4 regions of the Paracerasibacillus soli genome follow, and region 4 is predicted to be linked to each of the others. Evidence: predicted binding sites of a transcription regulator. Region 4 holds the regulator's gene; each other region holds the start of a gene.
What was found. The regulator Rex, encoded in region 4, represses fermentation and respiration genes when NADH is low (regulators of the CRP and FNR family bind a similar motif). The targets are predictions, from matches to a motif close to TTGTGAAATATTTCACAA.
Positions count from the first base shown of each region.

Region 1: ACFFIS_RS02465 (cytochrome c oxidase subunit 2A) is a predicted target of Rex. The motif match lies at 2,728-2,745, and genes of this name have one in related genera.
Region 2: ACFFIS_RS08480 (hydroxymethylglutaryl-CoA synthase) is a predicted target of Rex. The motif match lies at 2,271-2,288, and genes of this name have one in related genera.
Region 3: ACFFIS_RS17280 (cytochrome ubiquinol oxidase subunit I) is a predicted target of Rex. The motif match lies at 5,765-5,782, and genes of this name have one in related genera.

Region 1 is NZ_JBHLWL010000008.1:84,811-93,077, reverse strand. It holds gene ACFFIS_RS02480 (THUMP domain-containing class I SAM-dependent RNA methyltransferase) at 1-148, shown strand, start outside; gene ACFFIS_RS02475 (b(o/a)3-type cytochrome-c oxidase subunit 1) at 306-1,991, opposite strand; gene ACFFIS_RS02470 (cytochrome c oxidase subunit II) at 1,991-2,494, opposite strand; gene ACFFIS_RS02465 (cytochrome c oxidase subunit 2A) at 2,516-2,656, opposite strand; gene ACFFIS_RS02460 (type III polyketide synthase) at 2,886-3,878, shown strand; gene ACFFIS_RS02455 (isoprenylcysteine carboxyl methyltransferase family protein) at 3,971-4,483, shown strand; gene ACFFIS_RS02450 (cold-shock protein) at 4,571-4,771, opposite strand; gene ACFFIS_RS02445 (formate--tetrahydrofolate ligase) at 5,075-6,745, shown strand; gene ACFFIS_RS02440 (HD domain-containing protein) at 6,745-7,350, shown strand; gene ACFFIS_RS02435 (DUF2512 family protein) at 7,418-7,783, opposite strand; gene ACFFIS_RS02430 (C40 family peptidase) at 7,897-8,267, opposite strand, start outside.
Region 2 is NZ_JBHLWL010000022.1:370,231-378,497, forward strand. It holds gene ACFFIS_RS08475 (MMPL family transporter) at 1-2,089, shown strand, start outside; gene ACFFIS_RS08480 (hydroxymethylglutaryl-CoA synthase) at 2,344-3,516, shown strand; gene ACFFIS_RS08485 (OsmC family protein) at 3,669-4,094, shown strand; gene ACFFIS_RS08490 (reverse transcriptase-like protein) at 4,150-4,806, shown strand; gene ACFFIS_RS08495 (metal ABC transporter solute-binding protein, Zn/Mn family) at 5,009-5,944, opposite strand; gene ACFFIS_RS08500 (DUF4870 domain-containing protein) at 6,155-6,478, shown strand; gene ACFFIS_RS08505 (cell wall hydrolase) at 6,620-7,207, opposite strand; gene ACFFIS_RS08510 (DUF4256 domain-containing protein) at 7,681-8,259, shown strand.
Region 3 is NZ_JBHLWL010000067.1:87,055-95,321, forward strand. It holds gene ACFFIS_RS17260 (gamma-glutamyl-gamma-aminobutyrate hydrolase family protein) at 1-76, opposite strand, end outside; gene ACFFIS_RS17265 (asparaginase) at 184-1,236, opposite strand; gene pflB (formate C-acetyltransferase) at 1,586-3,829, shown strand; gene pflA (pyruvate formate-lyase-activating protein) at 4,855-5,580, shown strand; gene ACFFIS_RS17280 (cytochrome ubiquinol oxidase subunit I) at 5,972-7,372, shown strand; gene cydB (cytochrome d ubiquinol oxidase subunit II) at 7,359-8,267, shown strand, end outside.
Region 4 is NZ_JBHLWL010000062.1:124,347-132,613, forward strand. It holds gene groL (chaperonin GroEL) at 1-1,258, opposite strand, end outside; gene groES (co-chaperone GroES) at 1,358-1,672, opposite strand; gene ACFFIS_RS16070 (CPBP family intramembrane glutamic endopeptidase) at 2,085-2,783, shown strand; gene ACFFIS_RS16075 (YdiK family protein) at 2,790-2,984, shown strand; gene ACFFIS_RS16080 (redox-sensing transcriptional repressor Rex) at 3,110-3,748, opposite strand; gene moaC (cyclic pyranopterin monophosphate synthase MoaC) at 3,792-4,274, opposite strand; gene ACFFIS_RS16090 (ABC-F family ATP-binding cassette domain-containing protein) at 4,695-6,629, shown strand; gene ACFFIS_RS16095 (FtsW/RodA/SpoVE family cell cycle protein) at 6,739-7,914, opposite strand; gene tsaD (tRNA (adenosine(37)-N6)-threonylcarbamoyltransferase complex transferase subunit TsaD) at 8,150-8,267, opposite strand, start outside.

The DNA.
Region 1 (8,267 bases), on a different contig from region 4:
GCAGCAATATCTTTCTTGGAGTGTCTATGTTCTTACAGCCTTTCCGACTTTTGAATCCGTATATGGGAAAAAGGCAACAAAAAAACGTAAACTATTTAATGGCTTTATCCAAACAGACTATTATCAATACTTTGGGCAACATGAATAAATAGGTGAGGGGATAGGGAAAGTACTGCATGTTGGATACAAAAAGTATCATGATTAAGACACAAATGCAGGCATTGCGATTGAATGGCAATGCCTGCAAAGGTTGTTCTACTTTTTTATCGTAAGTCGTCCTTAACGGGCTGCTTACGCTTTTTTATTTAGTTATTACCTATAGGCCAAGTGAACGGCGGTGATCCCGGCGGTGAATTTTGAATCATATCCATGACAGGCATACTGTAAGCAAATAAAATTAATGCGACTGTGATACCAATCCATAATTTCCAGTTATCAAACCATGCTGGTGTAGGCTGTGCATCCACTTCTTCTTCTGCAAGCGGATATTCTTCAATCCCTTTGGGAGCTAAGAATGTCAATTTGATGAAAATATAAACCATCAAAATTATCCCGATAAATAAAATCGTTCCCCCAACTGCTTGTGCTAACTGGTACCAGATCCATTCATGAGCCTGGTCTGTGCCACCATATTCGGAGAAATTCGAACGTCTAGGTCCTCCTAATAATCCTTGAATATGCATTGCTGTTGACATGATTGTCATACCGATTGTCCAAATATATGTTTGGATGATACCTAATTTATTTATTTGTGGTGTCAATTTTCTTCCTGTTAAGTGCGGTAGCAACCAATAACTAATTCCAAAGAATGTTAATAACACGGATGCCGCTACTGTTAAATGAAAGTGACCGGTTACCCATATCGTATTGTGAATAACAGAATTTAGCTGGTGTGAAGCGTTTATAATTCCACCTGCTCCACCAGGAATAAAGAATAACATCCCGATAAATGGTGCTAAGAAACGCACATCTTTCCAAGGTAATTTTTTAAACCAACCAAATAAACTTGTATAACCTTTTTTACGACCTGTAATTTCAAATGTTGCAAATAACGAGAAAGCAGTCATTAATGTTGGAATAACAACCATCATCGTCAATGTAACTTGGATAAATTTCCACATCGGTTCTATTCCTGGTTCCGTTAACTGATGGTGGAAACCAACTGGAATAGAGAAAAATAATAGTAAGATAAAGGACATTCTTGCTAATGAGTCACTAAATATTTTCCCGCCAATAATTTTCGGGATAATTGTGTACCAAGCCATATAAGCAGGTAGTAACCAAAAGTAAACAAGTGGGTGACCAAAATACCAAAATAATGTTCTAGTTAAAAGTACGTTTACTGTTGCTGTATAACCTAGTGACCAAGGTAATATTAGAAATAATACCGATACTGCAACACCAAGTGAAGCTATAAACCACATGATCATATTGATTGTGACCATAAAAGCCGGTAGAGGCGACTTTTCACCAGGATGTTGCTTTTTCCAACTATAGAGCTGGTGCCAATTTACAAAACCTGCGATCCAACTTCCTACAATAACCAGTGCAAGACCGATATAAAAAACTGGATGTGCTTTCAAAGGTGTGTAAAATGTATAAAGTACACTTGCTTTCCCTAAAAGAATTGTTGTAGCCGTCATGATAGTACCGATGAGCATAACCCAAAAACTTAGCCAAGCGTACTTTCTTTGTTTATTAGATATTCCTACCGACTTTGAAATAAATGAAAACTGGAAACCGATAATAAAAAACGTCGTAAGGACTAGTCCCAAAATAACACCATGAACCGTTAGAATTTGGTAATAACCAATTCCTGCCGGTAATGTTAATTTACCTGAACGGACTAACGTTTGTAATAACCCCATTAATCCACCGATAAACAATGAAATAAACGCTACATACATAAAAGACATATAAAGTTTTGCATCTTTTTTTGAAATCGGATATGTTCCAATACTAGTTACTGCTTCTGTTTGCTTCAAACCCATTATTCATACACCTCCAAAGTAGCGTACATCATATGGTGACCTACACCACAATATTCATTACATACGATTGTATATATACCTGGTTTTTTTAATACTGTTTCTAATTGCGAGATATAACCAGGCTCAACCATCATGTTTACATTCGTTCCCGCAACGTTAAAACCGTGTACCACATCAGGTGTCGTAACTTGGAATAAAACGTTTGAACCAGCAGGGATTCGAATATGTTTGACTGGAGCACCATCGTCATCTTTTCCAAAATCATAATTAAATGCTGAGGCGATTAAATTTACAACATATTGATTGTCGTCAACTTTTGTTAATCCTAGATTTTCTGGTTTAAAATCCTCATACGCTTGAATATTATTTGGATCAATTGTTACACCGTGACTTTGTGGATGTGTCCCTTTCCAAAATGCCCCGTATCCTAAAATAAGTAGAAAGACAACTAGTGAACCGATTCCAAAAGTTAACCAAATTTTTTCATATTTATGTAAGTGCATGAAAGTTCACTCCCCCTATTTTTATCTTGAAAGAAATAGTGCAAAAACCCCGAACCACGAAATAAGAATAATCATACCAAGAACCATAACTGAAATAAGTGTGCCTTTTAAGTTGGATGTTTCATTTTCAACGTGCTTTTGCTTGTTGATTTTGGTCGCCATCTTTCATCTTCTCCTTTTTGTTTATTTGACTCATTTCCATCATACAAAAATTACAAACGGAATTTAACATGATATTGAAAGCTTCACAATTTGTTCAAACACTTGATATAACAGCGATTGCGATAGTTTTATAAACCTTTTCGTTAATAAAGTATGTGTCATAAATATGACGGAATGAGTAATAATCTTTGAAAATAGTGACAAAATAGTAATAAAAAAGGTGACTAAGATGACATACATTTGTTCGGTTGGTTTAGCAATCCCAGATTTTAATATCTCTCAACAAACGGTTAAAAATCTTGTACGTACTCTTTTCCAAGATCACGCTAGAAGAATAAATAGATTGCTACCTGTCTTTGACAATGCAGCTATTGAAAATAGGCAATTTGTTGTGGATGAGGATTGGTTTTTAACACACCATTCTTTTGAAGAGAAAAATGCATTATATGTTCAAAACGCAATTGATTATTCTGTTAAGGCGGTTCAACAATGTCTTTCAAACGATCATTTTCTACATGAAAAAGTGCCATTTGAAGCAGTTGATTTAATTGTATTTGTTTCTAGTACTGGCATAGCAACTCCTAGTATTGACGCCAGAATAATGAATAAGCTCCCATTCCGATCTGACGTTATACGAATGCCTTTATGGGGGCTAGGGTGTGCTGGAGGAGCTATGGGACTTTCACGTGCATATGACTGGTTAAAGGCAAATCCAAAACAAACTGCATTAGTAATTTGTTGTGAATTATGTAGTTTAACTTTTCAAAAGGATGACATGAGTAAAAGCAATGTAGTAGGAACAGCACTATTTGCAGATGGAATCGCAGCAACATTACTTGTAGGAGATGCATCGCCGTATCAAAAGAATGTAAAAATAAAGAAACCGAAGATTACATATACAAATTCATTCACAGAGAAAGATAGTGAAGATGTGATGGGGTGGAATGTAACAGATCAGGGATTAGAGGTAATATTTTCAAAGAGTATCCCACATCTCGTTGATACAATTTGGAAAGAACATGTGAAAGATACTCTACAAAAACTAGATATTACGAGTGATGAAATTGATTCCTATATTGCACACCCTGGAGGAAAGAAAGTATTGGAAGCAATGTGCCAATCTATGCAACTTTCTATGGATAAACTAAAATTTTCATATGAGGTACTTCGACAGCATGGTAATATGTCCTCCGCAACGGTATTTTACGTATTAAAAAAATAGATGAAGGAACAGTCCATTCAGAATGATAAAAGTATACTATGTGCATTAGGGCCTGGATTTAGTTCTGAATTATTATTATTGGAGTGGAATAAATGAAAACATGGATCTGGCTATTCATATTATTTATCATAGGTCAAAGACTCGTTGAATTAGTGATTGCCAAACGAAATGAAAAATGGATGATGGCAAGGGGAGGGATTATAAAGGGGGAAAATCATTACAAGTGGTTTATTATCCTCCATACATTATTTTTCATCTTTATTGTCGGAGAGGTTTACGTGTTTCAGCGTTCCGTCATGTTAAATTACCTATTACTTTTGATATTTGTTATGACCCAATTAGCGAGAGTGTGGTGCATCACAACTTTAGGAAAGTTCTGGAATACAAAAATTATTGTATTGCCTAGAGTTGCACTTATCAAAAAGGGCCCCTATAAATATGTAAAACATCCAAATTATATTATCGTAGGTATAGAATTATTTATCATACCACTTTTATTTGGGGCATATTTTACCGCTGTACTTTTTCCTTTGTTACATTTATTACTATTAAAAGTTAGAATACCAAAGGAAGAAAAAGCATTAGCTACAGTAACGAAAATGTAGCTGATTGTAACTTCAGATAATACTAAAGTTAAGAAGACAGAAAAAGCGGTAATCAAGTGATTACCGCTTAAGCATTTTATAAAAGGCTTACTTTTTTGTAACGTTTGCTGCTTGAGGTCCACGTTCGCCTTCAACAATTTCGAATGTAACTTCTTCGCCTTCTTCAAGTGTTTTAAAACCTTCACCTTGAATTGCTGAATAATGTACGAATACGTCATTACCCTCTTCAGCTTGAATAAAACCATAACCTTTTTCTGCGTTAAACCATTTTACTACTCCGTTTTCCATGTGAATAATTCCTCCTAAAAGCTTCCTTGCACGTAAAACGTGTGTGAATTACAAAGTAAGCAAATTGTATGAAAAGTAATAACGATATCTTTGTTTATGTTATTTATATTTCATGTGCAACATGCCTCTTTGCTTGTGTTAAATATAGCGCATTTTGTCTTGTGGGTCAAGGCATTGGCCTATTATTTTGCTAATCGCCTTGGAAATTGTAAGCGTTTTATGGAGAGATATATTGCAAATTTTGTTACAATATGAATAGAAAGAAAGATAAAGCACATCACTGTAGAAAGGGAGTAGGCTAATTTGAAAACAGATATTGAAATTGCACAAGAAGCATCTTTAAAGCCGATTCATGAAATTGCAGGGAGTTTAGGGTTGTCAGAAGAGGATTGGGAACCATATGGACATACAAAAGCAAAGTTATCAGATAAACTCTTAAGTAAACTTCATCATCATAAAGACGGAAAGATTATTCTAGTAACTTCTATCAATCCAACTCCTGCGGGTGAAGGAAAGTCTACTGTTACAGTTGGCTTAGGCCAAGCAATGAATAAAATCGGCAAAAAGACAGTCATTGCGCTACGGGAACCTTCATTAGGACCAGTTATGGGAATTAAAGGTGGGGCAGCGGGTGGTGGATATTCTCAAGTATTACCAATGGAAGATATTAATTTACACTTTACCGGTGATTTGCACGCCATTACAACTGCTAACAATGCATTAGCCGCATTAATTGATAATCATATCCAACAAGGAAATGCATTACACATTGATCCACGCAGGATTGTATGGAAACGAGTAATGGATATGAATGATCGAGCGTTAAGACAAGTCGTTGTAGGTCTTGGTGGGCCGAAAAGAGGTGTGCCACGAGAAGATGGTTTTAATATTACAGTTGCCTCAGAAATTATGGCCATTCTTTGTTTGGCAAATGATCTACAAGATTTAAAAGAGAAAATCGCTCGCATTGTTATTGGTTACACATACGATGAAACACCTATAACCGTAAAGGATCTTGAAGCAGAAGGAGCATTAACAGTTCTATTAAAAGATGCAATTAAACCAAATTTAGTGCAGACAATTGAAAACACTCCTGCGATAATTCACGGTGGACCTTTTGCTAATATTGCACATGGTTGTAATAGTATTATGGCAACCAAAACCGCCGCAAAACTTGGAGATTATGTTATCACTGAGGCGGGATTTGGCGCAGACTTAGGCGCGGAAAAATTCTTGAATATTAAGTCACGTGCTGGTAATTTTAAACCCGATGCAGTTGTAATTGTTGCAACTGTCCGCGCATTGAAGATGCATGGTGGGGTTTCCAAAGGTGATTTAACGAATGAAAATGTTGCAGCATTAGCTGAGGGCATGGAAAATTTAGCAAAACATATTGAAACAATAGAAACATTTGGGTTACCTTTTGTTGTCGCTATTAATAAATTCCCAACAGACACACCAAGTGAAACCGCATATATTGAAAAATGGTGTGAAAGTCGTCATATCGACGTAGCTTTAACAGATGTTTGGGCAAAAGGTGGAGAAGGGGGGATTAATTTAGCTGAAAAAGTAGTGGAGAAGGCAAGTGCCGGTAACCAATCATTTAAACATCTTTACGAACTTGATGATTCATTAGAAACAAAGATTAGAAAAATCGCCCAAACTGTATATGGAGCAAAGGATATCTCTCTAACAAATCAAGCTAAACAACAAATCGCCTTTTATGAAACACAAGGTTGGGGGAATCTTCCAGTATGTATGGCGAAAACACAATATTCTTTGTCGGATGATCCCAAAATGGTTGGTCGCCCACAAGATTTCATTATATCTATTCGTGAATTACGTCCTTCTATCGGCGCAGGTTTTATTGTTGTGTTAACTGGTGACGTTATGACAATGCCAGGTCTCCCTAAAAAACCAGCAGCTTTAAATATGGACGTGAAAGAAAATGGTAAAATCGTAGGGTTATTTTGATGGATGCAATCAGGCAAATACAGGAAATCAAGACATATGTAAAGGATTTATTTCTACACGATACGACTGGACATGATGTTGAACATATGCAACGAGTAGCGCAACTAGCAGTCTATATTGCGGAGAAAGAAGGCGCAGATTCATACTTATGTGAGGTTGCTGCATGGTTACATGATGTAGGGGATCATAAGCTGTTTGATCAACCTGATGTGGTAAAAGAAGAACTACAACAATTTTTACGTACACTTTCGTTTACATCTATTGAAATAAATACAATCCTTTCAATAATAGATAGCGTGTCTTTTACGAAAGGAAAAAGGATACCAGATACATTGGAAGGAAAAATCGTTCAAGATGCTGACCGTTTAGATGCAATAGGGGCCATTGGTATTGCTCGAACTTTTGCATATGGTGGAGCAAAAGGTCAACGACTATATGATAGCAATGAAACAAACAATTCATCACTTAGGCATTTTTCGGACAAATTATTAAAGTTGCGTGATGTCATGCACACTAGAAGTGCCCGCGGTATTGCAGAACAACGTCATGCATTTATGGAAAATTATCTGAAACAATTCCTAAGTGAATGGAATTTTTCAGAATAAGAAATCAAAGCAAGCAAGTAGCCATAACGTACTTGTTTGCTTTGATTGAACTGTATTTAACAGTATACTATCTGTTAGCAAAAGAATCATTCCGCACACGCCCACTACGTAATAGCCATGCATGTTGGAAATATTCAGCAATAGCAATTACGATTCCTGTTAAAACAGCACCCCAAAATGTCACTGAAGTACCTAAGAATATAATTGCACCAAAGTAAACAATTGCTGCGGTTACAAGAAAATCTAATAAAGTACTTAATATATTTGTATCTTTACGTAACATGACGATTTCCAACATATATCCTATAATGGCCGCGACTATACCTAACAGTATAGGCTGATACCACCGAGAGAAATATACATTTGGGAAAATCCAAGAAGATACTAAAATACCGATTGGTGTAACAATTAATTTTAATACGAGTCCAGACATATCTCATGCTCCTTTTTGATAGATATGTCTAGTATTTACCAAATAAAGTAGAATATGACTGTTATAACAAATAAAATCAGAAGCGACGACAACACACTTCTGATTTTAGTTTGTTAATTTACACGTTTAGCACCTAAGTATCGCTGTTTCCAATAACTATTTTCAAGTTCGCTCACTTCAACGCCACGGGATTCTCCAGCATGAATAAACTTACCATCCCCCATATAAATACCAGCATGAGACGGACCAGGTTTATACGTTTGAAAGAAAATAATATCGCCGACGGACGGTGTTGAAACAGGCGTTGTAAAATTCCACATATCACTCACTGTTCTTGGTAGCTGCACATTTTGTGATGCAAAGACATATTGAATAAAACCACTGCAGTCAAATCCTTGTTCTGTTGTTCCACCCCAAACATAAGGAATACCAACTAACGAGTGAGCAACTTGCGTAAGACCGGCAGGATTGGATGACTTAACTT
Region 2 (8,267 bases), on a different contig from region 4:
TGTAAATAAAGAGGTAGTTGGTTCAAATAATCTTTTGCCAGATGATGTGATGTCCATTGAAGCAAATAAAATAATGAACGAACAATTTCCTAATCATGCTGGAGTACCTTTATTAGTCGTTTGGCAACGAGATGGTGGCTTACAAGAGGCGGATTTTGAAACAATACAATCATTATATAAAGTACTGGGAGAAAAACCGTTAGCTTATCAATCAGAAATTCCACCTTTTGATCAAATGCCAGCTCAGGCATTAGCTGCCGCATCGTCAGAAGATGGTGAAGCAATTGTAACTCCGATATTTTTTAGTAAACGGGCAGAAACAGATCAGTTAAAAGATGCTGTAAGTAATTTAAATAAAATGGTGGATGGGATTTCGGACCAATCTGAACTACAGGTACAATATACCGGTCCAGTGTCCATTCAAATAGATGCAGTAAGTTTATTTAGTCAAGCGGATGTTAAGTTGTTAATTGCAACCGTTGTTATTGTGTTGGTTTTATTAATTGCTTTATATCGTTCGCCAATATTGGCTTTTATTCCGTTAATAGCTGTAGCTTTTGCTTATGGGTTAATTAATCCATTGTTGGGACTGATGGCAAGCAAAGGCTGGATAGAAGTTGATGCTCAAGCTGTTTCGATAATGACCGTCTTATTATTTGGAGCTGGAACGGATTATTGTTTGTTTTTAATTTCAAGGTACCGTGACGAATTATTATTGGTTGAGAATCAATATACCGCGCTTCGCAGGGCAATGAGTAAAACCGGGGGAGCTATTATGATGAGTGCAATGACAACTGTACTCGGGCTATTCACGTTGTCACTAGCACATTATGCATCTTATCACCGTTTTGCAGTACCATTTAGTTTAGCTATTTTTGTTATGGCGATTGCATTGATGACAATTCTCCCAGCATTATTGGCGTTGTTTGGTAGAGTCGCTTTTTATCCATTTATCCCTCGGACAGAAGAAATGAGAAGAGAGCTTGAGAAAAAGAAAGGGAAAAAGCTACGCGATTCAAAAGGGAAAAGTCGCTTACGTACGATGACGGGCGAACTTGTAACGAAAAAGCCAATCCCGATTATTGTTGTTTGTATGATTCTATTGGGCGGATTAGCCTTATTTGTACCAAAAATAGAATACACGTATGGTTTGCTTGATTCATTTCCAGAAGATATGCCTTCACGAGAAGGATATACTTTGATTTCAGAACATTATGCTGCGGGAGAAGTAGCTCCTATGTATGTAATTTTAGAAACTGTTGGCAAGTCGGATGTTGATTTAAAAGAAAAATTAGCCGCATTACCTTATGTTAGTGCAGTAAGTGATGGCAAGATAGGGGAAAGTAATGAGAACATTTTATCCTATGAAGTAACTTTAGCAATTGACCCGTATTCACAAGAAGCGGTGGACCATGTGCCTGCGATTAAATCGTTAGCGAAAGATTCGATGAAAGAAGCAGATATTTCTAAAGGTGAGGTTTGGATTGGAGGAGAAACAGCGACACTTTATGATACTCAAAAAACAACCAATCGGGATCAAAACATCATTATGCCAGTTGTGTTAGGCATCATGGCGTTATTATTGGTACTATATTTCCGTTCCCTTCCAGCCATGCTTTATATGTTAACAACTGTTGTATTTTCATTCCTATCAGCACTAGGAATTGGGTGGATTGTTATACATTACATTTTAGGTGAACCAGCCATGCAAGGTTTAATCCCACTTTATTCCTTTGTTTTCTTAGTAGCACTTGGTAGTGATTACAATATCTTTATGATGTCGAGTATATGGCGAAAAAGAAAAACGTTACCACATAAACAAGCAATTTCAGAAGGTGTAGGAGAAACTGGGTATGTCATTTCCTCAGCAGGTCTTATTTTGGCAGGGACATTCGCTGTATTAGCAGTATTACCGATGCAAGTGTTGGTTCAGTTTGGTACAATTACAGCTATCGGGATTTTATTAGATACCTTTATTATTAGGCCGTTATTTGTGCCAGCAATTACAACAGTTCTTGGAAAATATGCATTTTGGCCTGGAAAACTGTGGAGAAAACAGGATAATACTGTTATGTCTGAAAAAGAATAAGTATGAATGTATTTTTCATTTATAGTTAAATTTACGGGCTGGATATATTCCAGCCCTATTATTATGTTTTTCTCTTTATAAATGAGAAAATGTTTATAGAGAACGCAGAGGCTTTTCAATCATTGAAACGTTATATTTTTAGAAATATCATTGCTAAATATGGTATAGTGAAGTAGTATTTATGTGAATGGACTCACAATTTAGCAAACATATGAAGAAAGTAATAGGATTTTTTAAAAAAGGAGCAAATCATCGTGAAAATTGGTATTGATAAAATTGGGTTTTATACCCCACATTTATATGTAGATATGAATAAATTAGCAGTTGCCCGTCATGTTGAACCTGAAAAGTTTACAATCGGGATTGGTCAAAGCCAAATGGCTGTACCTCCGTTAACACAGGATTCCGTCACGTTGGCAGCTAATGCAGCGCTAGAAATTTTGGATGAAGAAGATAGAAACCAGATTGATCTCGTTATTTTTGGAACTGAATCAGGCATTGATCATTCTAAATCTGCCGCAGTTTATGTGCATCATTTACTAGGAATCAATCCACATGCGCGTAGCATCGAAATGAAACAGGCTTGTTACAGTACAACAGCAGCGATGCAATTAGCAAAAGGACATATTGCACTTCATCCTGAAAAAAAAGCGCTCGTTTTAGCATCAGATATTGCACGCTATGGTTTAAATACTGGTGGAGAAGCTACACAAGGTGCAGGTGCTGTTGCAATAGTCATTAGCGCCAATCCGAGCATTATGGAATTAGAAAGTGAAAGTGCATATTTTACAAATGATATTATGGATTTTTGGCGTCCAGTATACTCTGATACTGCATTTGTTGATGGTAAATTTTCTAATGAACAATATATTGCATTTTTTAATCAAGTTTGGGGTCAGTATAAGGAACAGACGGGGGCAACATTAGAAGATTTTGAAGCAATTTGTTTCCACCTTCCTTATACGAAAATGGGCCTTAAAGCATTACGCACTGTTTTAGATGAAACATCGGAAGCCGTGCAAGAGCGTTTGTTAAACCATTATCAAATTAGTACGACATACAATCGAAATGTCGGAAATATTTATACGGGATCACTTTATTTAAGTCTCCTTTCATTTTTAGAACAAGCCCAAAATTTACAGGCAGGTACAAAAATTGGACTATATAGTTATGGTTCTGGTGCAGTAGGGGAGTTCTTTGCAGGGGTATTGCAACCAAACTTTGAGCAACATGTACAAAGGGACAAGCATGAAAAACTATTAGCTAATCGTAAAGAGTTATCAATTGCGGAATATGAAGAAGTATTCCAACAAACACTCCCAACTGATGGATCAACAGTGGAATTAGATATTAATCAGGATCCAGCAATAATTTGCCTTGCTGGAGTGACTGAAAATAAACGCCAATATGTAAATAAAAACAACTAAAGTAATGAAAGTGAACATAAGGGGCTGGCTCTCTCATTTAAGGGGGTCAGACCCCCTTTTCCTATTTATTCCTAGTGTGATTTTGTTTAATTGTCATTTTAAGTGGTAATTTAATACTATGTTGATAACGATGAGGAAGGAGTGCAACAAAAATGGAACTAACAGTAAAATGGAATAAAAAAATGGCTTTTTCAAGCATGACACCATCAGGACATGATATAAAAATGGATGCGTCGGAAAAAGTGGGGGGAGAAAATACAGGTGCCAGACCGACGGAATTATTGCTAAATGCTGTAGCAGGATGTACTGGGATAGACATCATATCCATATTAACCAAAATGCGTCTAAATCCTACGAGTTTTGAAATGAAAGTAGCAGGAGAACGTGCTGAAGCACATCCGAAACGGTTTACAAAAATTCATATTCATTATGCACTGGAAGGGGATGTACCGGAAGAGAAGGTTGTACGGGCGATTACATTATCAAAAGATAAATATTGCACGGTTGCCCATTCATTAAATGCTGAAATAACGGCAAGTTATTCGATTAATGGTGCGGAGGGAAAAGAAATTGTGTGAATGTGAGGTAATGAAATGCTAAATTTAGGTCATCATGAATGGAGGTAGAAATTTTTTGCGTGGAAGATTGGAGTTGACCTACCAAACGAAAAAAGGAACAGAGGCAACATTTACTTCTGAAGATCTATTGGCTAAGAAGGCAATCCTTCTAATAGGCGACTTACAAAAAACGGGTAGAGTAAAATCGGTTGTTTTTATTGACACACATGAAAATAAATGGACGTTAAAAGAACTTAAAAAGCAACAAGAAGAAATACAGGAAGAGCCGCATGATGTGGAAGTTTACTTTGATGGAGGATATGATAAGTCACTAGCGGGATTAGGCATTGTTATTTATTATGAGCAGCGTCAAAAGACATACCGTAAACGTAAAAATGCACGTATTGAGCAAATTTTAAATAACAACGAGGCAGAATATGCCGCCTTACATCTAGCTGTTCAGGAGTTAGAGGAGCTTGGTGTTCACCATTTGCCTGTAACGTTTTTTGGAGACTCTCAGGTCGTTATAAAACAAATGAGCGGCGAGTGGCCGTGTTATGAGGTTGAATTAGTAAAATGGGCTGACCGAATCGACGAAAGACTAGAACAGCTTGGGATTCAGGCTACGTATCAATTAATTCCTAGAAATGAGAACAAGGAAACGGATCAATTAGCAATACAGGCGCTTAAGAGAATTGAGATTTCCAGTGTTATGGAAATAAATAAGGCGTAAGATTGAAAGAAATGAAACTAATTGCATCCTATTAAATGAGTGGCATGTGGATAATGGATGATTTTTCAAAAGGCTGGGACAAAACCAAAGTGTCAGACCTCTCAACTACTATATTTAGTATTATATACTGAAATTTTTATTAATTATAGTAGTTGGACGAGGAAGTCAGATTGTCCCAGTCCCTTATTTTATTTTAGTTGTGTTACTGCAATGCTTTATCTAAAACTTCTATATTTCGATACATTAAACTAAAATAGTCCTCGTTATTAGCAATATCTGCATCCGTTAAAACCTCTAAATTGTGTAAATATAAAGGTTCGGCTGCAATCTCTTTTTGAATAATCTCAGCCACTTTCGGTGTAATATTTTGTTCGAAAATGATATATTTAATATCTTTTTCTTGGGCTTGTTTAATGATGGTTACTAAATCCTTTTGGGAAGGTTCTTCTGATGAAGACAAGCCTGCAATCGGAATTTGCTCAATTCCATAATCATTTTCCCAATAACCATAAGCGGCGTGTGATACGAGTATTTCAGGATTCTTTTTCGTCTTTACTAAGTTTTGAAATGCTAAATCCAAATTCTCTAAATTACTTTTTAGTTCCTGATAATTATCCTCAAATGTTTCCTTTTCCTTAGGCATAAAAGAGATAAGTGTATCTTTAATATTTTTAGCTATTTGGATAGAGCGTATTGGGTCTAGCCAAACATGAGGATCATGGTCACCGTGATGATGATGATCATCGTGAGCTTCATGCTCATGATTCTCAAGTAATGGTATATTTTTTGCAGTTTCAACTAATGTGATATCTTCCTTTTTTAAAGCAGACGCAATTGTTTCAGCATATGGTTCAATACCTAAACCGTTATAAAAAAACGCATCTCCTTTTGCAATATCAACCATTTGCTTTGATGTTGGTTCAAACGTGTGAGCATCTGCACCAGGAGGAAGTATTGTCTTAACCTCAACAAATTTCCCTCCAATTTTCTCAGTGAAATCCTGTAATGGATAAAGTGTTGTATAAATCATTAACTTCTCGCTTCTATCACGAGATGAATCTTCTGCGCCACATGCGCTTAAAACAACGAGTAATGTCAATCCAATGGTAAGTATTGTTTTCTTTATATGATTATTCATATTTTCCTCCTAAATTACAGTACAAAATAGATTTTATCGTAATCATTCCGATTTGTAAATAAGAACCATTCCGATTTATTGTAAAACATTCTTTCCGAATAAGTATGAAATATTTTTCTAATACATACTACTAAAGTCCCTTTTATTAACAGAAAATTATGTTACCATAAAAGATATGATATTAAAATAGAAGGGGAAAGGGGGAGAACAATGCCAACGAATGATGAAAGAATGTTTGCTATGCTAATCTATTTAATAGGTATTTTTGTACCAGTGTTAGGTCCGCTAATCATTTGGTTGATGAAACGTGAGGAATCTGATTTTGTAGATTATCATGGAAAAGAGTATTTTAATTATTTAATCTCTTTTACTATATATGTAGTGGTAAGTACAATATTAATGGTTGTGTTAATTGGATTTTTACTAATTTTTGTAGTGGGTATTACTGGATTTATCCTTCTAATCGTTGCGTTAGTAAAAGCAAATCAAGGTGAGCGATACCGTATTCCGCTCATTTTTAGAATCATTAAGTAAATATTGTGATTTAAAACGGATGGGACATAAGGAGCTGACTTCTCGTTTAACTATTAGATTAGTAAAAAAACTTAGCGCTTCAAACTAAATGTAGTTGTTGAGGGCTGACACTCTGGTTTTGTCCCAGCCCCATTCTTCTTTTTATTTTGCAAATCTATGATTACCGATTGTGACAGTCACTTTACGCGATAAAATCCACGTACTCTTTGCTGTTTTTGGATTGTAAAAATAAAGCGAGCCCGAACCTTGTCCACGAAAGGCTATTGCCTCATTTACGGCTTTCATATCTTCGGTGTTGTAATCTTGATTAATCGAACCATTTTGTACTGGAGTAAAAGCGTAGGCACCACCGGACTTTTCATATATGACACCTTTGACTGTATTAGGAAAATCTTTATGATCTACACGATTTAGTATGACGGTTGCCACTGCAACTTTTCCTGCATAGCTTTCGCCTTTCGCCTCTGCGTGTATTAATTTTGCCATCAGTTTCTTATCTGCTGATGAAACCTGATTAGGGATGGTTAATGTTTCTCCTACATAAAGCGTAGCGTTTGATCTATTATTTGCATTTTGAAGATCCTTCACGGATACACCATATTTATTGGCAATATTCCAGTAGGAATCTCCACTTTTTACTGTATAGGAAGCAGCCTGTGCTCCAACTGGCAAAGTAAAAACTGCAAGTGATAATGCGGTTGTTATTAAAAATGATTTTATCTTTCTCATGCCATTCCTCCTCGTAGTGGAACTTGTTACATACTAGACTACTAGATGTAACATAATCTATCATTACCTAAAATTTAGCAGCTACATGAAATGGTTCTAAAATATAGAGCATGAGTGGTCTTGTCAAATATAAGGAAATATATACCAGGCTCCGTAATCTGACATATCTCGGTGGGACTGGGAATATTTTGCTGTTTCTTTTCAAACTAGTAACAAACTTGTTAAAAAGTTGGCTAGAAAAGGAATTCTTGGAGTTCGATGGGTACTATCCAATTTTGGAGCAAATTGTTATGTTATTCCTTTAACATAGCTTATTGGTTAAAGGAAATAGCATTATAAATGAAAAGTAATGAATAGATACTAATCTTAAAGATATGATAAAGTAAAATATAGGTTGAGAGATTGTGACATATTCATGAGCTATGGAAAGGTTTGTCAAAATAAGCAAGAAGCTTATCATGCAAAGGAGGAAAATGAACTTGATAGAAAATAATAATCAAAAGATGTTATCACCAAAACAACATGAAGAATTATTGATAGTATTAAAAGAACGATTTGAGAAGAATATGCACCGCCATGAAGGCCTTGAATGGGATAAAGTGGAAGCAAAGCTACATGCTCATACTGGAAAGCTGTGGTCGCTCCATGAAATGGAAAGAACTGGCGGTGAACCGGATGTTGTAGATTATGATAAACATACAGGTGAATATACTTTTTATGATTGTTCAGCTGAAAGTCCTAAAGGGCGGCGAAGTGTTTGTTATGATCGTCAGGCACAAGACTCTAGAAAAAAACATAAACCAGAAAATAATGTAATCGATATGGCGACTGCTATGGGGATTACATTGCTAACAGAAGAGCAATACCGTGCATTACAGAAACTAGATGATTTCGATAGGAAAACTTCTAGTTGGGTACAAACTCCTGCTGATATAAGAGAACTCGGTGGTGCACTATTTTGCGATTACCGCTTTGGGCATGTCTTTATGTATCATAATGGAGCGGAATCCTACTATGCTTCCAGGGGGTTCCGTGGCTCGCTAAAAGTTTAGATTGCTAC
Region 3 (8,267 bases), on a different contig from region 4:
TTACATTATCATTCGCAACCATGTAATACGATTCATCTACTTCCATTGACGATGATATTCCGATAATTGGTTTCAACACACTCTCCCCCATCCATTTCAATTTTAAAAACTATTCGTAAAGTGAAGTGCTATTATTACAGATGTACCTAGCATCGCTCCCCTACGATTTCACGATAAAACAGATTACGATATCCCCCATGTATGCAATACCCCTTTTTCAATATGTAATGAGAAATGAGCTTGAATGGTGCCAATCGTTTCATCTCGTGCATTTTTAACTGGTGCTTCATGATAATGGGCTAACTTATCCCAGATGACATCATTTCCGATTTGTAATTGATGCAATACTTCCATCGTTGCAACAGTTGTTGCCCTCGCATTACCATCTGCAACTTTAATTGCGACACCAATTCCCGTTTCCTTATCCCCAAAACAATGCACACCTTCTGCACCACCTTTTGCAACAACTCTTCGATTAAAAGCTTGCATCAAATCCGTATCAAATTGTTTTGTACCCGCAACCATTTCCGGAAACATTGTCATCGCCTGACAAACACGGTGTAAGGATTTTTTCCGTTGGTCATTGTCAGTAAGCCAAACTTCCGGTTTCGCAAGTCTCGCATAAGCAAGTGCAACATGCTCTAATGGCATACGATGTACAGGAACACCACAACCATCGACTGACATACCAATTGATTTACACTCAATATCGGCGACCTCCGCAATTACTTCTAATATTTGTTGCTGATATGGATGATTTATTTCTCGATATGTCGCAATGTCAAATCCTTGTTTTTTACAACCAACAAGCATTCCACTATGTTTTCCAGAACAATTACTATAAAGCGGATTTAATTGCTTTCCAGCACGGACTAATGCATCATAGCTTTTCATATCACGTGGCACATGGGTTCCGCATTGCAAATCATAAATTGTTAGTTGTAATTGATCTAATACATGTTGTACCGTTTCGCGATGAATCGGTTCTCCGATGTGACTTGCGCAAAATAGTGCTAACTCTTTTTCACTAAAATGAAAGCTATCCAATGCTCCTGATTCTACAATCGGCACGGCTTGAAAGGGCTTCATCGATGAACGAGCAAAGACTTGTTGCTTTGGATCCCCGTAATGAGCGAGTAAATCCCCTTCTGTATTTACGACCGCAACTGCAATTTCATGTGTACTTTCTAAATATTCACCACGGTAAACTTGAATGGGCTGCTTGCTACTAATCAATGTTATCTCTCCTACATTGTCACAGTTTTTCATCGGAAAACTTTCATGCAATTTTCAGATAAATAAATCGTAACATAATCAAAATTCATTGTCATTTCTAAATAATCATTTTCTATTACAATCCGATAACTCCCATCTGTTACACTACAAAAATGATTTGTATTAATACAGATGAGGTTGCTATAAAACCCTATAGAATCAATAGATTACCGGAAACAAATTGCACATTCATAAATTTGTTACATTTAAATCATGTTATTTATCTTCGCTGTGTTATACTAATGTTAGAGTAATTGTTCAGCATTTCACAAACTTACTCGAAGATCATTTAATATTAGGAGGTATTCCAATGTTAAAGAAACAACAAGCTTGGGCAGACTTTCGCAGTGGTAAATGGCAATCAGAAATTGATGTACGAGACTTTATTATGAAGAACTTTAATCCCTATGTAGGGGACGAATCATTTTTAGCTGAACCAACGGAAGCAACCCGTGAACTTTGGGATGAAGTAATGGAACTATCCAAACAAGAACGTGAAAATGGTGGCGTTCTTGATATGGATACAAAAATTGTTTCAACAATTACCTCACATGGACCAGGATACTTAGACAAAGAAAAGGAAAAAGTTGTCGGTTTTCAAACTGATAAACCTTTTAAACGTTCTCTTCAACCATTCGGCGGTATTCGCATGGCGGTAAACGCTTGTCATGCATATGGCTATGAAGTAGATAAAGAAGTAGAACATACCTTTACTGCATATCGCAAAACACATAACCAAGGTGTATTTGATGCATATACACCTGAAATGAGATTAGCTAGAAAAGCAGGTATTATTACTGGTTTACCTGATGCTTATGGTCGTGGACGAATTATCGGCGACTACCGTAGAGTTGCTTTATATGGTGTCGATCGCCTTATTGCAGACAAAAAAATGCAATTAGAAATTACTGGTGGAAACGGTGTCATGTTAGAAAACGTGATACGTGATCGCGAAGAAATCACGGAACAAATTCGCGCACTTCATGAATTAAAAGAAATGGCCATGTCTTACGGCTTCGATATTTCTAAACCAGCAACAAATGCACATGAAGCATTTCAATGGCTCTATTTTGCTTACCTTGCAGCCATCAAAGAACAAAATGGAGCAGCGATGAGTCTTGGACGTGTATCTACTTTTTTAGATATTTATATCGAAAGAGATTTACAAAACGCCCTTTTAACAGAAGCAGAAGCGCAAGAATTGGTTGACCATTTTGTTATGAAACTTCGTTTAGTTAAATTTGCACGGACGCCAGATTATAATGAATTGTTTAGCGGCGATCCAACTTGGGTAACAGAATCAATTGCCGGAATGACAACAGATGGCACACCACTTGTAACGAAAAACTCATTTCGCTTCTTGCATACTTTAACAAATTTAGGTCCTGCTCCTGAGCCAAACTTAACTGTACTTTGGTCGGAGCATCTACCAGATAAATTCAAACGTTATTGTGCGAATGTTTCAATTGAAACAAGTTCCATTCAATATGAAAACGATGATATTATGCGTGATATTTATGGTGATGATTACGGAATTGCCTGCTGTGTATCTGCCATGACGATTGGTAAACAAATGCAATTCTTTGGAGCACGAGCAAATTTAGCAAAAGGTCTCTTGTATGCGATTAATGGTGGGGTTGATGAAAAGTTACTTATTCAAGTTGGACCTAAATATGCACCAATTACTTCTGAATATCTAGATTATGATGAAGTCATGGAAAAATATGATACAGTCCTAGATTGGCTTGCAGGACTTTATGTTCATACATTAAACGTTATCCATTTCATGCATGATAAATATAGTTATGAACGAATTGAAATGGCATTACATGACCAAACAATTTTACGTACAATGGCTTGTGGTATTGCTGGATTATCGGTAGTTGCTGACTCACTTAGTGCCATCAAGCATGCAAAAGTAAAAGCAATTCGTGATGAAAATGGCTATGCCGTTGACTTTGCAATCGAAGGAGATTTTCCTAAGTACGGCAACAATGACGATAAAGTTGATGAAATTGCGGTAGATATCGTGAAAAACTTTATGAATAAAGTAAAGAAACATCCAACATATCGTGATGCTGTTCCAACACAATCTGTCTTAACGATTACATCGAATGTTGTTTATGGAAAGAAAACAGGTAACACACCAGACGGTCGTAAAGCCGGCGAACCATTCGCTCCAGGTGCAAACCCAATGCATGGTCGTGACAAAAAAGGTGCGCTAGCTTCATTAAGTTCCGTAGCAAAATTACCATATGATTATGCACTAGATGGTATTAGTAACACATTTTCAATTGTGCCGAAAGCGCTTGGTCGCGATGAAGATGATCGTAAAGTTAACCTTGCTGGCTTATTGGATGGATATATGATTAAAGGTGGGCACCATTTAAATATTAACGTCTTTAATCGGGAAACATTAATTGACGCGATGAATCATCCAGAAGAATATCCACAACTAACAATTCGTGTTTCAGGTTATGCCGTTAACTTTATTAAACTTACAAGAGAACAACAAATTGATGTCATTAATCGCACATTCCATGAAAGTCGGTAATGATTAAAGACTTTACAGATTCATTTTAATGATGTGAATAAAGGATATGAACAATACACTTTCTAAACTGTCCATATCCTTTTCACAAAAATCATCTTTTCAATAACCTTAACGCAGTTGACCCAAACTGTTCAGTAGTGAAAACTTGCCTTACTAATATCGCTCCGGAAAAACACTGCGCTTTCCGCGGGCGGCTGATGAGCCTCGGGCCAACAGGACGTTGGTCATGAAGGCGTAGCGACAGGACGTCGCGTTCTTAGCCTTCCATCCCTATGACGCACTGCGGGGTCTCACCTAGGCCGAGCGAAGAACACGACGTTCTAGTGTCGGCATTGGTCACAGGACGTGACCGATCTTAGCCGACCTCCCGCAGGACAAGGAATGCTTCGGCAGCATGACATCGTACGAGGAAAAGACGTTTTATCTTTTTCGAGTCTCCGTGTTTTTCCTCCGCTGGTGTAGGTATCTTTATCCAGAGCTGATTTTTTACTAGTTTATTGAATGGCATAGTTAAGAGCTGAAAATCTATTCCCCGTAGTGTAGTTTTTCGTAATAAGACTTACAAAGATTGACTCGCATAATCACGGCGGTTGTTTGGAGCGGAGGACCGTTGACTCCTCAAAAATGCAAAGACCGCATTTTATCGTGCGATGTTTTGCTATCGTAGATTTCCTTGTCCTGCGGGAAAAGCAACAGCTGAAAATCCCACAGGAATAAATTTAAGGAGGGCCGACTAAATACGGCCTTTGCGGCCAACGTCGGCATACCCCAATGTTGGGGCAAGGCAGGTTAATTTCGCAACGTCCTGTTGCAACACCTGCACTAGTACTTCCTGTACGTCGGAAGTTGAAGCGTTGCCCGCGGAAAGCAACGGTCCGTAGCGGAAAACAACCTAGCACGTTACGAGACAGTTTGGTTTTATTATTCATTTAATGAATAGTATACGAAAGAATTTTTTTATCACGATACTCAAGTAAATAAAACACCCTAACCAAAGTAACTTTGAAATTCGAGGAGGTATTACAATGATTGGTCGCGTTCATTCAATCGAAACATGTGGTACATTAGACGGTCCTGGTATTCGCTATATTGTGTTTTTACAAGGTTGCCCCCTACGTTGTCAATTTTGTCATAACCCAGATACATGGAAAATGGGCGATGGAAAACAAATGACAGTTGAAGAAATAGTTTCAGATATTAAATCATACCTCCCCTTTTTCAAAGCAACAAATGGCGGGGTAACCGTTAGTGGCGGAGAACCGCTCTTACAAATTAAGTTTCTAATTGCTCTATTTAAGGAACTAAAAAAGCTTGGTGTTCATACGGCGATTGACACAGCTGGAGGATGTTTCTCCCACTCTCCTACATTTTTAAATAACTTGGATGAACTACTTACACTAACTGATTTAGTTTTATTAGATTTAAAACAAATAGATTCCGCGAAGCACAAAGTATTAACTGGTATGCGCAATGATCATATTTTAGAGTTTGCTCGTTATTTATCTGACAAAAAAGTGCCAATGTGGATTCGCCACGTACTTGTTCCTGGTGGTTCTGATAATGATGCAGATTTAGAAAACCTTTCTACATTTATCAAAACATTAGATGCCGTGGAAAAAGTGGAAGTTCTCCCTTACCACAAACTCGGTGTATATAAGTGGGAAGCATTGGGTTATGCATACCCACTTCAGGGTATAGAACCACCTACAGAAGAACGTGTACAAAATGCAATGCAAATTTTAGGTTGTTAGTTTTAGTATGACAGAGGCAGGGGTCAGACCCTGCCTCAAGTAGCCTTTCTCCCTCCTCTTCCATCCTCACAAAAAAAACTTAACATTTTGTTCACATTTTCACATGTCGCGTCATCGTTGATTTGACGCGATTTATTTGCCTGTTCAATAATACGTCATGGAATCTTCAACTTTTTGTAACACTTTGTGAAAAACATAACAAGATTGTCGTATATAATATTAAGTAAGAATTATTATTAATTAAGTATAACATTTTGGAATTCACCTTTATCTTTAGGCATTCCAACATATGCATAGTGTTTATGTTATCAATATAAACGAGCTATTTTTAAATAACTTGTTTCATTATAAATCTTAAAGGATAAACCTTTGTAAAAGGAGAGGTCACGATATGGATCCACTTTGGATAGCTAGATTGCAATTTGCTTCAACAACTATTTTTCACTACTTTTTTGTTCCTGTTTCCATTGGCTTAGCGTTCATTATTGCAATCATGCAAACAATTTACGTCAAAAAAGGCGATGAAATGTATAAACGCATGACAAAATTCTTTGGACACCTGTTCTTAATAAACTTCGCAGTTGGCGTGGTAACTGGTATTCTTCAAGAATTTCAATTCGGTATGAACTGGTCAACTTATTCCCGTTTTGTAGGGGATGTCTTTGGACCATCGCTTGCTATTGAAGGCTTACTTGCTTTCTTTATGGAATCAACTTTTATCGGACTTTGGGTATTCGGCTGGGACCGTTTATCTAAACGTGTTCACTTAATATCGATTTGGCTCGTATCGATTGGTACGATGTTATCAGCATTTTGGATATTATCCGCTAACTCATTTATGCAAGCCCCTGTTGGCTATGAAATTGCCGCAGATGGCCGTGCTCAAATGAATGACTTTTTTGCGATTATTAAAAACCCGCAATTATGGGTACAATTCCCACACGTTCTAGTTGCAGCTCTTGCAACAGGGGCATTTTTAGTTGCTGGGATTAGCGCCTGGAAAATAGGGAAGAAGCACGATATTACGTTATTTAAAAAGTCATTTAAAATTGCCGTCATTGTTGCTGCAGTGTCTTCTTTATGTCTAATTATTACCGGACACCGTGAAGCACAACACTTAATTGAAACACAACCAATGAAACTTGCTGCAGCTGAAGCACTATGGGAAACAGCTGATCCAGCACCATTTACGGCCATTGCCCATATTGACACAGAAAACCAAGAAAATAAATTTGCTTTAGATGTACCATATGCATTAAGTTTTCTTTCATATAATAAATTCACTGGTCAAGTAAAAGGCCTACTCGATTTACAGAAAGAATATACTGCAAAATATGGCCCTGGTGACTATATTCCACCTGTTAAAACAACATTTTGGAGTTTTCGCACGATGGTGTTAAGTGCAGTTTTCATGGTTCTTCTCTCTTTATATGGTTGGATACAAACACGTAAAGATAAATTAGCCTCAAGTCCAAAATATTTAAAATTAATGCTTTGGGGCATGTCTCTACCGTTTATCGGCAATACTGCAGGATGGATTATGACAGAAATGGGTCGGCAACCGTGGGTTGTATTTGGTGTAATGAAAACAGAGGATGCAGTATCACCTTCTGTTACAGCAAATGAAGTACTATTTTCATTCATTTCCTTTACACTAATTTATGCCGTTTTAGCAGCTGTATCCATTTATTTATTTGTTCGTTTTATTAAAAAGAACGATCAGGGAGATAAAAAGGAAACAATCTCTACTGACCCGTTTGACAAGGAGGTAACCGAAGTTGTCCCTTCATGAGTTATGGTTTTTATTAATTGCTATTTTGTTTGCGGGCTTTTTTATACTAGAAGGATTTGATTTTGGTGTTGGTACGGTCGCGCGCTTTCTAGGTAAAAATGACCAGGAAAAACGTGTTTATATTAATACAATTGGACCTGTGTGGGATGCAAATGAAGTATGGCTAATCACTGCAGGTGGTGCGATGTTTGCAGCATTTCCACATTGGTACGCTACCATGTTTAGTGGCTTTTACATCCCACTAGTGTTTATGTTACTTGCACTTATTTTACGTGGAGTGGCCTTTGAATTCCGCGGCAAAGTGGATCATCCGAAATGGAGAAATCTTTGGGATTGGGCGTTATTTATCGGTAGTCTTCTCCCCCCTGTTTTATGGGGAGTTGTTATCGCCAACTTTATGACAGGAATGCCAATCAACGCCGATAAAGAAATGGTTGGTGGCTTCTTACAGTTCCTTCATCCATTTGCATTACTTGGTGGTGTGATGTTTTTACTTGTTTGTATCGTTCATGGTCTCCAGTTTATTACATTAAAAACAGAAGGAGAATTACAAGAGCGTGCCAGAGTCCTTGCTAAAAGATTAGCACCCGTTACGTTAATTGCCGTATTGGCATTTGCGATTATCGGTTTAATCAAAACAGATATTTTTACAAATCATGGAAATATGTGGATTGCGCTACCTATTTTAACATGGCTCGCATTATTAGCAGGTAGTATACTAAATGTGAAAAAAGCCGATGGTTGGGCATTTACGATGACAACTTTGACAATCTTATTTTTAAGTGCAAGTCTTTTCATCGGCATGTTCCCGAGAGTGATGATTAGTTCATTATCAGATGCGTATAGTTTAACCATCTATAATGCCGCATCTGGACCATACACATTAAAAGTAATG
Region 4 (8,267 bases):
CGTTTACTAAAGCTGTACCTCCACCAGAAACGATACCTTCTTCTACTGCTGCACGAGTTGCGTTTAGCGCATCTTCAATACGTAGTTTACGCTCTTTTAACTCTGTTTCAGTAGCTGCTCCAACTTTAATTACTGCAACGCCACCAGCTAGTTTAGCCAAGCGCTCTTGTAATTTTTCCTTATCAAAGTCTGAAGTTGTTTCTTCTGCTTGTGCACGGATCTGTGCTACACGTGAAGTAATAGCTTCAGGGTTACCAGCACCTTCTACAATAGTTGTATGTTCTTTTGTAACAACAACTTTAGAAGCGCGGCCTAGTTGTTCAATTGTAGCACCTTTAAGATCTAAACCTAATTCTTCAGTAATTACTTCTCCACCTGTTAAAATACCGATGTCTTCAAGCATTGCTTTACGACGATCACCAAATCCAGGTGCTTTTACTGCTACTGCATTAAATGTACCGCGAAGTTTGTTTACTACCAATGTAGCTAACGCTTCACCTTCAACATCTTCTGCAATTAGAAGAAGTGGCTTACCTTGTTGCACTACTTGTTCAAGTACAGGTAATACTTCTTGGATATTACTAATTTTCTTATCTGTAATTAAAATATATGGATCTTCTAAAATAGCTTCCATTTTATCTTGGTCAGTTACCATATATGGTGAAGCATAACCGCGGTCAAATTGCATTCCTTCTACAACTTCTAATTCTGTTGTGAATCCTTTTGACTCTTCGATTGTAATTACACCGTCGTTACCAACACGTTCCATTGCTTCAGCGATTAAGTTACCTACTTCAGCATCATCAGAAGATACTGTTGCAACCTGTGCAATTGATTCTTTTCCTTCAATTTGTTTTGAAATGTCACGTAAGCCTTGAACAGCTGAATCAACAGCTTTTTCAATACCACGACGTACGCCTACAGGGTTTGCGCCAGCTGTAACGTTTTTCAAACCTTCGTGAATAAGTGCTTGTGCTAACACAGTTGCAGTTGTCGTACCATCACCAGCAACATCATTAGTCTTTGATGCAACTTCAGATACTAATTGTGCTCCCATATTTTCAAAGCGATCTTCAAATTCAATTTCCTTTGCAATTGTTACACCATCGTTTGTGATTAAAGGTGAACCAAACTTTTTATCTAAAACAACGTTACGCCCTTTTGGTCCTAACGTTACTTTTACAGCATCTGCTAATTTATCTACACCGCGCATTAATGAACGACGTGCGCCTTCTGAAAATTTAATTTCCTTTGCCATGTGAATGACCTCCTTATTTTCAGTACAACATAATCATATTCTTTAAGTAGATATTCAAAACGTTCTATTTACATCCGTTTTTGAATACATATTAAAAAATTAGTCTACAATAGCTAAAATATCGTCTTCACGAAGAATTAAGTATTCAGTGCCTTGATATTTCACTTCAGTTCCAGCATATTTGGAGAAAATAATACGATCTCCTTCTTTCACGTCAAGTGCTACTTTTTCACCGCTATCCGTCACACGGCCTGATCCAACAGCAACAACTTTTCCTTCTTGTGGCTTTTCTTTAGCTGAATCTGGTAATACAATACCGCTTGCTGTTGTTTCTTCAAGTTCTACAAGTTCAATGACAACGCGATCTCCTAGTGGTTTAATCATGTAGACAACCTCCTTAATCCTTTTCCTCATATTTTTATTAGCACTCTTCTATTGCGAGTGCTAACACCAATTAATATATTAATTAATTTATAAAAAAAATGCAAGTATTGTACTTCTTTTTTATGTAAAAATGTCAATTGCTTGTCACATTTAATGTTTTCCTATGTACGATGTGATTTTTAATTTCAACTATTCTCACTATACCCATGCTGAGGCAGCACCCTAAGATATGCGAAGTTTTGTACCGAGGCATTACTGTGAATAAGGGAATTAGCAAATACATACAAGATAGTTTGATCCTGTACATTTTTTTAAAAAGCCTTCATACATTTTGAATGAGTTATAATATACGATATGTACCGTTAATTATGTTAAAATACTTCATACATGTTTTCATACAAAGTATTGAAGATAAAATTAAATCAAGAAGGAGTTTTTCTCATTGGCTAAACGTTATTGGTGGGTCATCATCGCCTACTTCATTATGCAGTATTCAAATTTAATCGTCGTCCCACCCTTACTTAAATGGCTTCCATTTGAAAATGCAACAATCGTAGTATACTATTCTATATTTGCTTTCATTGCTTGTTTAATCGCCGTTTTATTCTTGATGAAACCCGATATGAAGGCGGGTGTAGATGAAAACGCAACTGGCGCGGAATCTACCATAATGTGGATTATCGTTGGTGTATTTATGGCCTTCTTAGGACAAGGTATAGCTGGCGCAATCGAATTATATGTATTCAATGTCGAAACACAATCAGAAAACACACGCTTTATTACAGAAATTGCAAAGTTATTTCCTGCCTTTATCATTATCACAACATTGATTGCACCTATTTTAGAGGAGATTATTTTTAGAAAAATCATTTTCGGTACACTTTATAAGAGAACAAACTTTTTTGTTGCCGCAATTTTATCGGCCTTAGCGTTCGGTTTCATTCATGGAGAGCCAGAGCATATTCTCGTCTATAGTTCCATGGGACTTGTATTTGCCTTTTTATATGTAAAAACAAAACGGATACTTGTACCTATTGCTGTACATATGTTAATGAATGCAATCGCCTTATATTTTAACTTTAATCTCCCAGAAGATATACAACAAAAGACACAAGTAATTTTACACCTATTTGGAGGATAAAAAACAATGCGAAATTCTTTACTTACAAAAGGAATAGTATACTTTCTCATGGGAACCTTTTTCCTATTCATTGCAATACAAAGTGTAGAAGATACCGTGTGGAATATTACAACCCTATTAATTGCAGCCATTGCTACACTGGATTTTGGTTTAGCAATTAGATTGATGATGCTACATTTTAAAACTTCAAAAAAAAGATAATGAGGCTGGGACAGTCTGACATCCTCGTTCAAATACTATAACTAGTAAAAAGTTCCGTGTTTCATACTGCGTGTAGTAGTTGAGGGAGGGGTCTGACACTTTGGTTTTGTCCCAGCCATGTCTATTTAATCATCTTTTTTTAATGGGTAATGTTTTAGAAAATAAACAAGTGCTTGCAATTCAACTGCGAGATCAATATGATGTACCCGAATATGATCAGGCACCGTAATACGAGCTGGTGTGAAGTTTAAAATCCCTTCAATGCCATGTTCAACTAACTTCTCAGCAATATTGTCAGCCTCCGTCGCTGGAATCGTTAAGATAGCCACTTTCACATTACCAACGTGTTCCGCTAGTTCATCTATATGGTAAACAGGAATTCCACCGAAATCCATTCCTACTTTACTTTCGTCTGCATCAAAAGCCATTACGATTTTCGTATTATTATTTTTTAAGAAGTTATATTTTAAAAAAGCAGTTCCTAAATTACCTACTCCAACTAACGCAACCTCGGTTAATTCATCCTGATCTAATGTTTTACGAAAAAACCCAAGCAAATACTCTACATTATATCCATAACCTTTTTTACCTAAAGCCCCAAAGTAGGAAAAATCTCGTCGTATTGTCGCTGAATCAACTTTAACTGCTTCACTCAACTCTTTTGAGGAAACGCGATTTTTCCCCTGGTGCTGTAAATTATTTAAAAATCGGTAATATAACGGTAATCTCTTTGCTGTTGCTTGTGGAATTTTACTTTGTTCCATTATTATTCCTCCTAGCTGCTAGCTGACTTTGTTTATTTCTTCGTTACGAACGTTTGTAATCCCCAGATTTTCCACCTGTTTTTTCTATTAAATAAGTTTGACCAATCGTCATTCCTTTATCAATTGCCTTACACATATCATATATTGTCAAGGCAGCTGCTGATGCTGCCGTTAACGCTTCCATCTCTACACCTGTTTGCCCTTTTGTTTTAACTGTAGATATTATCTCTAATTCATATGTTGCTTCATCTAGTTTCCAATCAAATGTAATGTTTATTCCTTTTAATTGCAAAGGATGACACATTGGAATAATCTGCGAAGTATTTTTTGCCGCCATGATGCCTGCAATTTGTGCAACAGCAAGCACATCCCCTTTTTCAACTGAAAGATTAATAATCTTCTCATATATTTCTTTTGCTACAAAAATACTTGAGCGCGCCACAGCAATTCTTTCCGATTCGGACTTTTCACTAATATCAACCATATGTGCCCGACCTTCTTTGTTAAAATGTGTAAAATCAGTCATTCTCTCACCCCTAAGATAATGAACCTTTTCTTCTACTATACCAATTTTTACAGAAAAATGGTATAAAATCGTGATTATATTCACAAATGTATTGCGTGGAATACTTAATTTAGCTACACTTTAACGACAACTACCATTATAATGATATATATATGATTATCGGGCGTGTTTAAAAAGATAGATAACCGCACTTTCCCTACTTATGGGAACAAAGGCTACGTTCGCAACTTCCTGTTGCAATACCATTGTAACCTACGTCTTTTAGGCCCGAACGAATCGGGCTTTTGACTTTCTGTTAATTGACACTTCCACGCTTGAAGTGATAACCATATAGTCTGTGATAAATAAGGACCGGGTATCATATTTTTGAGCCCTTTAAACTTCCTTATAAATAATGATGCTTTTTTGAGGTGAAATATCATGATACTGATGCAACTAACAGGGATTTCAAAATCCTTTGGTGCTGAAGAAATTTTAAATAATATAAAATTAGAAATTAAAGACCGTGATCGTATTGCGATTGTTGGTCGTAACGGTGCTGGGAAATCTACATTATTAAAAATAATGGCTCATCAAGAAACTTACGATGTTGGGGATATATTCCAAACAAAACAATTAACAATTGGTTATTTATCGCAACACACGGAACTTGAATCGGAAAAGACAATTTGGAATGAAATGATTGACGTATTTGAACCTTTAATTGCGCAAGAAAAAGAGTTGCGTGCTGTTGAGCAAAAAATGGCCGACGCACATCACTTATCACAAGGAGAATATGAAAAACTATTAGCCTCATATGATCAATTGCAACATACATATGATGAAAATGGTGGCTACACATATGAAGCCGAAATCCGCAGCGTATTAAACGGGCTACACTTTCAAGATTATGAAGATGACACATCTATCACGGAGTTAAGTGGTGGTCAAAAAACGCGACTAGCATTAGGGAAACTTTTACTCTCCAAACCACAATTATTAATTTTAGATGAACCGACAAACCATTTAGACATTGAAACATTGGCATGGTTGGAAGGTTACCTAACAAATTATCCTGGCGCAGTCGTTATTGTTTCCCACGATCGCTATTTCTTAGATAAAACTGTAAACATCGTGTATGAAATTTCTCGACACACGATTAAAAAATACTATGGTACGTATTCAAAATACCTTGAATTACGTGCTCAAGAATATGAACAAGAATTAAAGGAATACGAAAAGCAACAAACTGAAATAAAAAAAATGGAGGATTTTATTCAGCGAAATATTGTTCGTGCCTCCACAACGAAAAGAGCGCAAAGTAGACGAAAGCAACTTGAAAAAATGGATGTGCTGGATAGACCTTTAGGAGATGAGGCGTCCGCTACTTTTACCTTTGAAATTAATAAAAGAAGTGGTAATGATGTATTGCAAGTAACAGATGTAGCTTTTGGATATGATGATTCATCTGCTTTACTTTTCAAGCATATATCGCTTCGTGTAGAGCGTGGAAATAGAATCGCCATTGTAGGACCAAATGGTATCGGTAAAACAACATTACTAAAAGTTATTACTGGGAAATTAGCACAAAATAAAGGGACAATCCAACTTGGCACAAATGTGCAAATTGGGTACTATGACCAAGAATTAGCTGACCTTTCTTCTAATAAAACGGTACTTCAGGAATTATGGGATGAGTATCCTACTGTAATGGAGAAAGATATACGAACTATGCTAGGTAATTTCTTATTCTCTGGTGATGATGTTTTAAAACCTGTCCATTCACTTAGTGGTGGTGAAAAGGCGAGATTAGCGCTTGCAAAATTACGAATGCAAAAAGCGAACTTATTAATTCTTGATGAACCAACGAACCACTTAGATATTGATAGTAAAGAGGTTTTAGAAAGTGCACTTCTTGACTTTCCCGGGACCATTATTTTTGTTTCCCACGATAGGTATTTTATAAATAAAATAGCCGATCATATTTTCGAAATGGACACGGATAGTACAGAGTTTTACTTAGGTGATTATGATTATTATGTGGATAAAAAACAAGAACAAATGGAACTTAAACAGCTGGAAGAAACATCTACTCAGAATGACCTACAAGAATCCCGAAAACAAAACTTTCAAGAAGAAAAACGGCGTCAAAGTGAAATTCGTAAAATTGAACGGCAAATTATGAAGGTTGAAGAAACAATCGAAGAGCTTGAAACGACACATGAGATGTTAGAATTAGATATGACGAAACCTGAGATATTTCAGGATCACGAAAGAGCACTGGCACTAACGAAAGAAGTTGAACAAGTTAAACTTCAGTTAGATACTAAAATGAAAGAATGGGAAATGCTCCAAGAACAACTTAGCGCATTTTGACAAACGGAAAATCAAATATTTTCCCCACCAAGGTAATAGTAACCGTATGTGAAACTTCTTATTGAAAAAAGTCGAGTGGACAAATTAAACTTGTTCACTCGACTTCTTTTTATTTAAATAAATAATCATCTTGAATTGCATTTTCAACGGCAACGCGATAAACGAGTCCTATACCAATCATGGTCGACATGACAGAACTTCCTCCATAGCTTAATAACAATAGTGGAATCCCTGTGATTGGCATAATACCGATAATCATCCCGATATTTTGAAAAGCGTGGATAAATATAAAGCTTAATACACCAAAACAAATAAATGATCCAAAAATGGAATGTTCATAACTTCTTAGACCGTGTGTTAAAAGCCTATACAGTAATATAAAATATAGGAAGACAACTAGGGCACTTCCCACAAAACCAAAGCTCTCCCCTATCATAGAATAGATAAAGTCTGAATGCGCCTCGGGATAATAAACTTCCGATGGTCCTAATCCTTTTCCGAATAATTGTCCAGATCCTAACGCCATCAATGATCGATCAAATTGAAATGTATCACTCGATTGATGATCTGGATCAAACCAGTTCAACACACGATCAATTTGATATTGGTCAAGCCCTAATACATGCTGTGACATATCAGGAAAGGAAATAATAATCCACAAAGCGCCACCAATAACTGTTACTCCACCCACTACTAATGTGCCAATAATCTTCCAGTTAATACCTGAAAGAAAAACAAACATACCCGCAATAAATACATACACCATGGAAGAACCAAAGTCAGGTTCCTGCGCAATAAAAGCAATTGGGATTAATGTAATCACAATAATCTTCGTTAACAATAAAATATCAGACTTAATTGTACTATCCACAAACTTTTCCTTATGATTACTAATAATTGTGGACAAGTAAAGTATCAGTCCAATTTTCGCAAACTCAGATGGCTGAATGGATAATGGTAAGCCTTTTGGATTAAACCAACTTTTTGCACCGTTTTTAGCTTCAGCAATACTAGCCGGACTGATAAACAAGATAATAAGTACAATAACACTTGCAATATAAATATATAAACTTGCTCTTTTTAGCTGATCCAAATCAAAAAACTGAATCAAAACAATAAACATGATCCCAATAGCATACCAGACAAATTGTTTCATCACAAAGTTACTTCCACCATACTGCTGGAGCTGTTGGGCATTATATATCGCTAATAAACTAACTGCCATAAAGCACATAATTAAAATAATTAAATCATAACGTGTAAAGTGTGATTGTTTATGTGTCACTTCTATCACCAAATTTCTGAAGTTCTATTTTTAGAGGAGCAAAGTAGTTATCCACAAGTTATTCTTTGTGTTTCATCCCTGTATAGCAAGATACACACAAAGTTATCCACCTTGTCCACATATTTTTGTGTCATTCCACTGTATTTTATCCACAAATGAGATTCTTGATTTTACTTACCTTTTTAAACTTATGCACAATACTGTGGACAAGTTATGTGTATCCTGTGGATTATTTCTATTTTAATAATAAAGAGGGGGTTGCATTTAAGTCTAGACCAGACCTTCTTCCTTGTTCATAGGCTATCGTTCCCGCAGCCGCAATCATTGCCGCATTATCTGTACACAAAGATAAT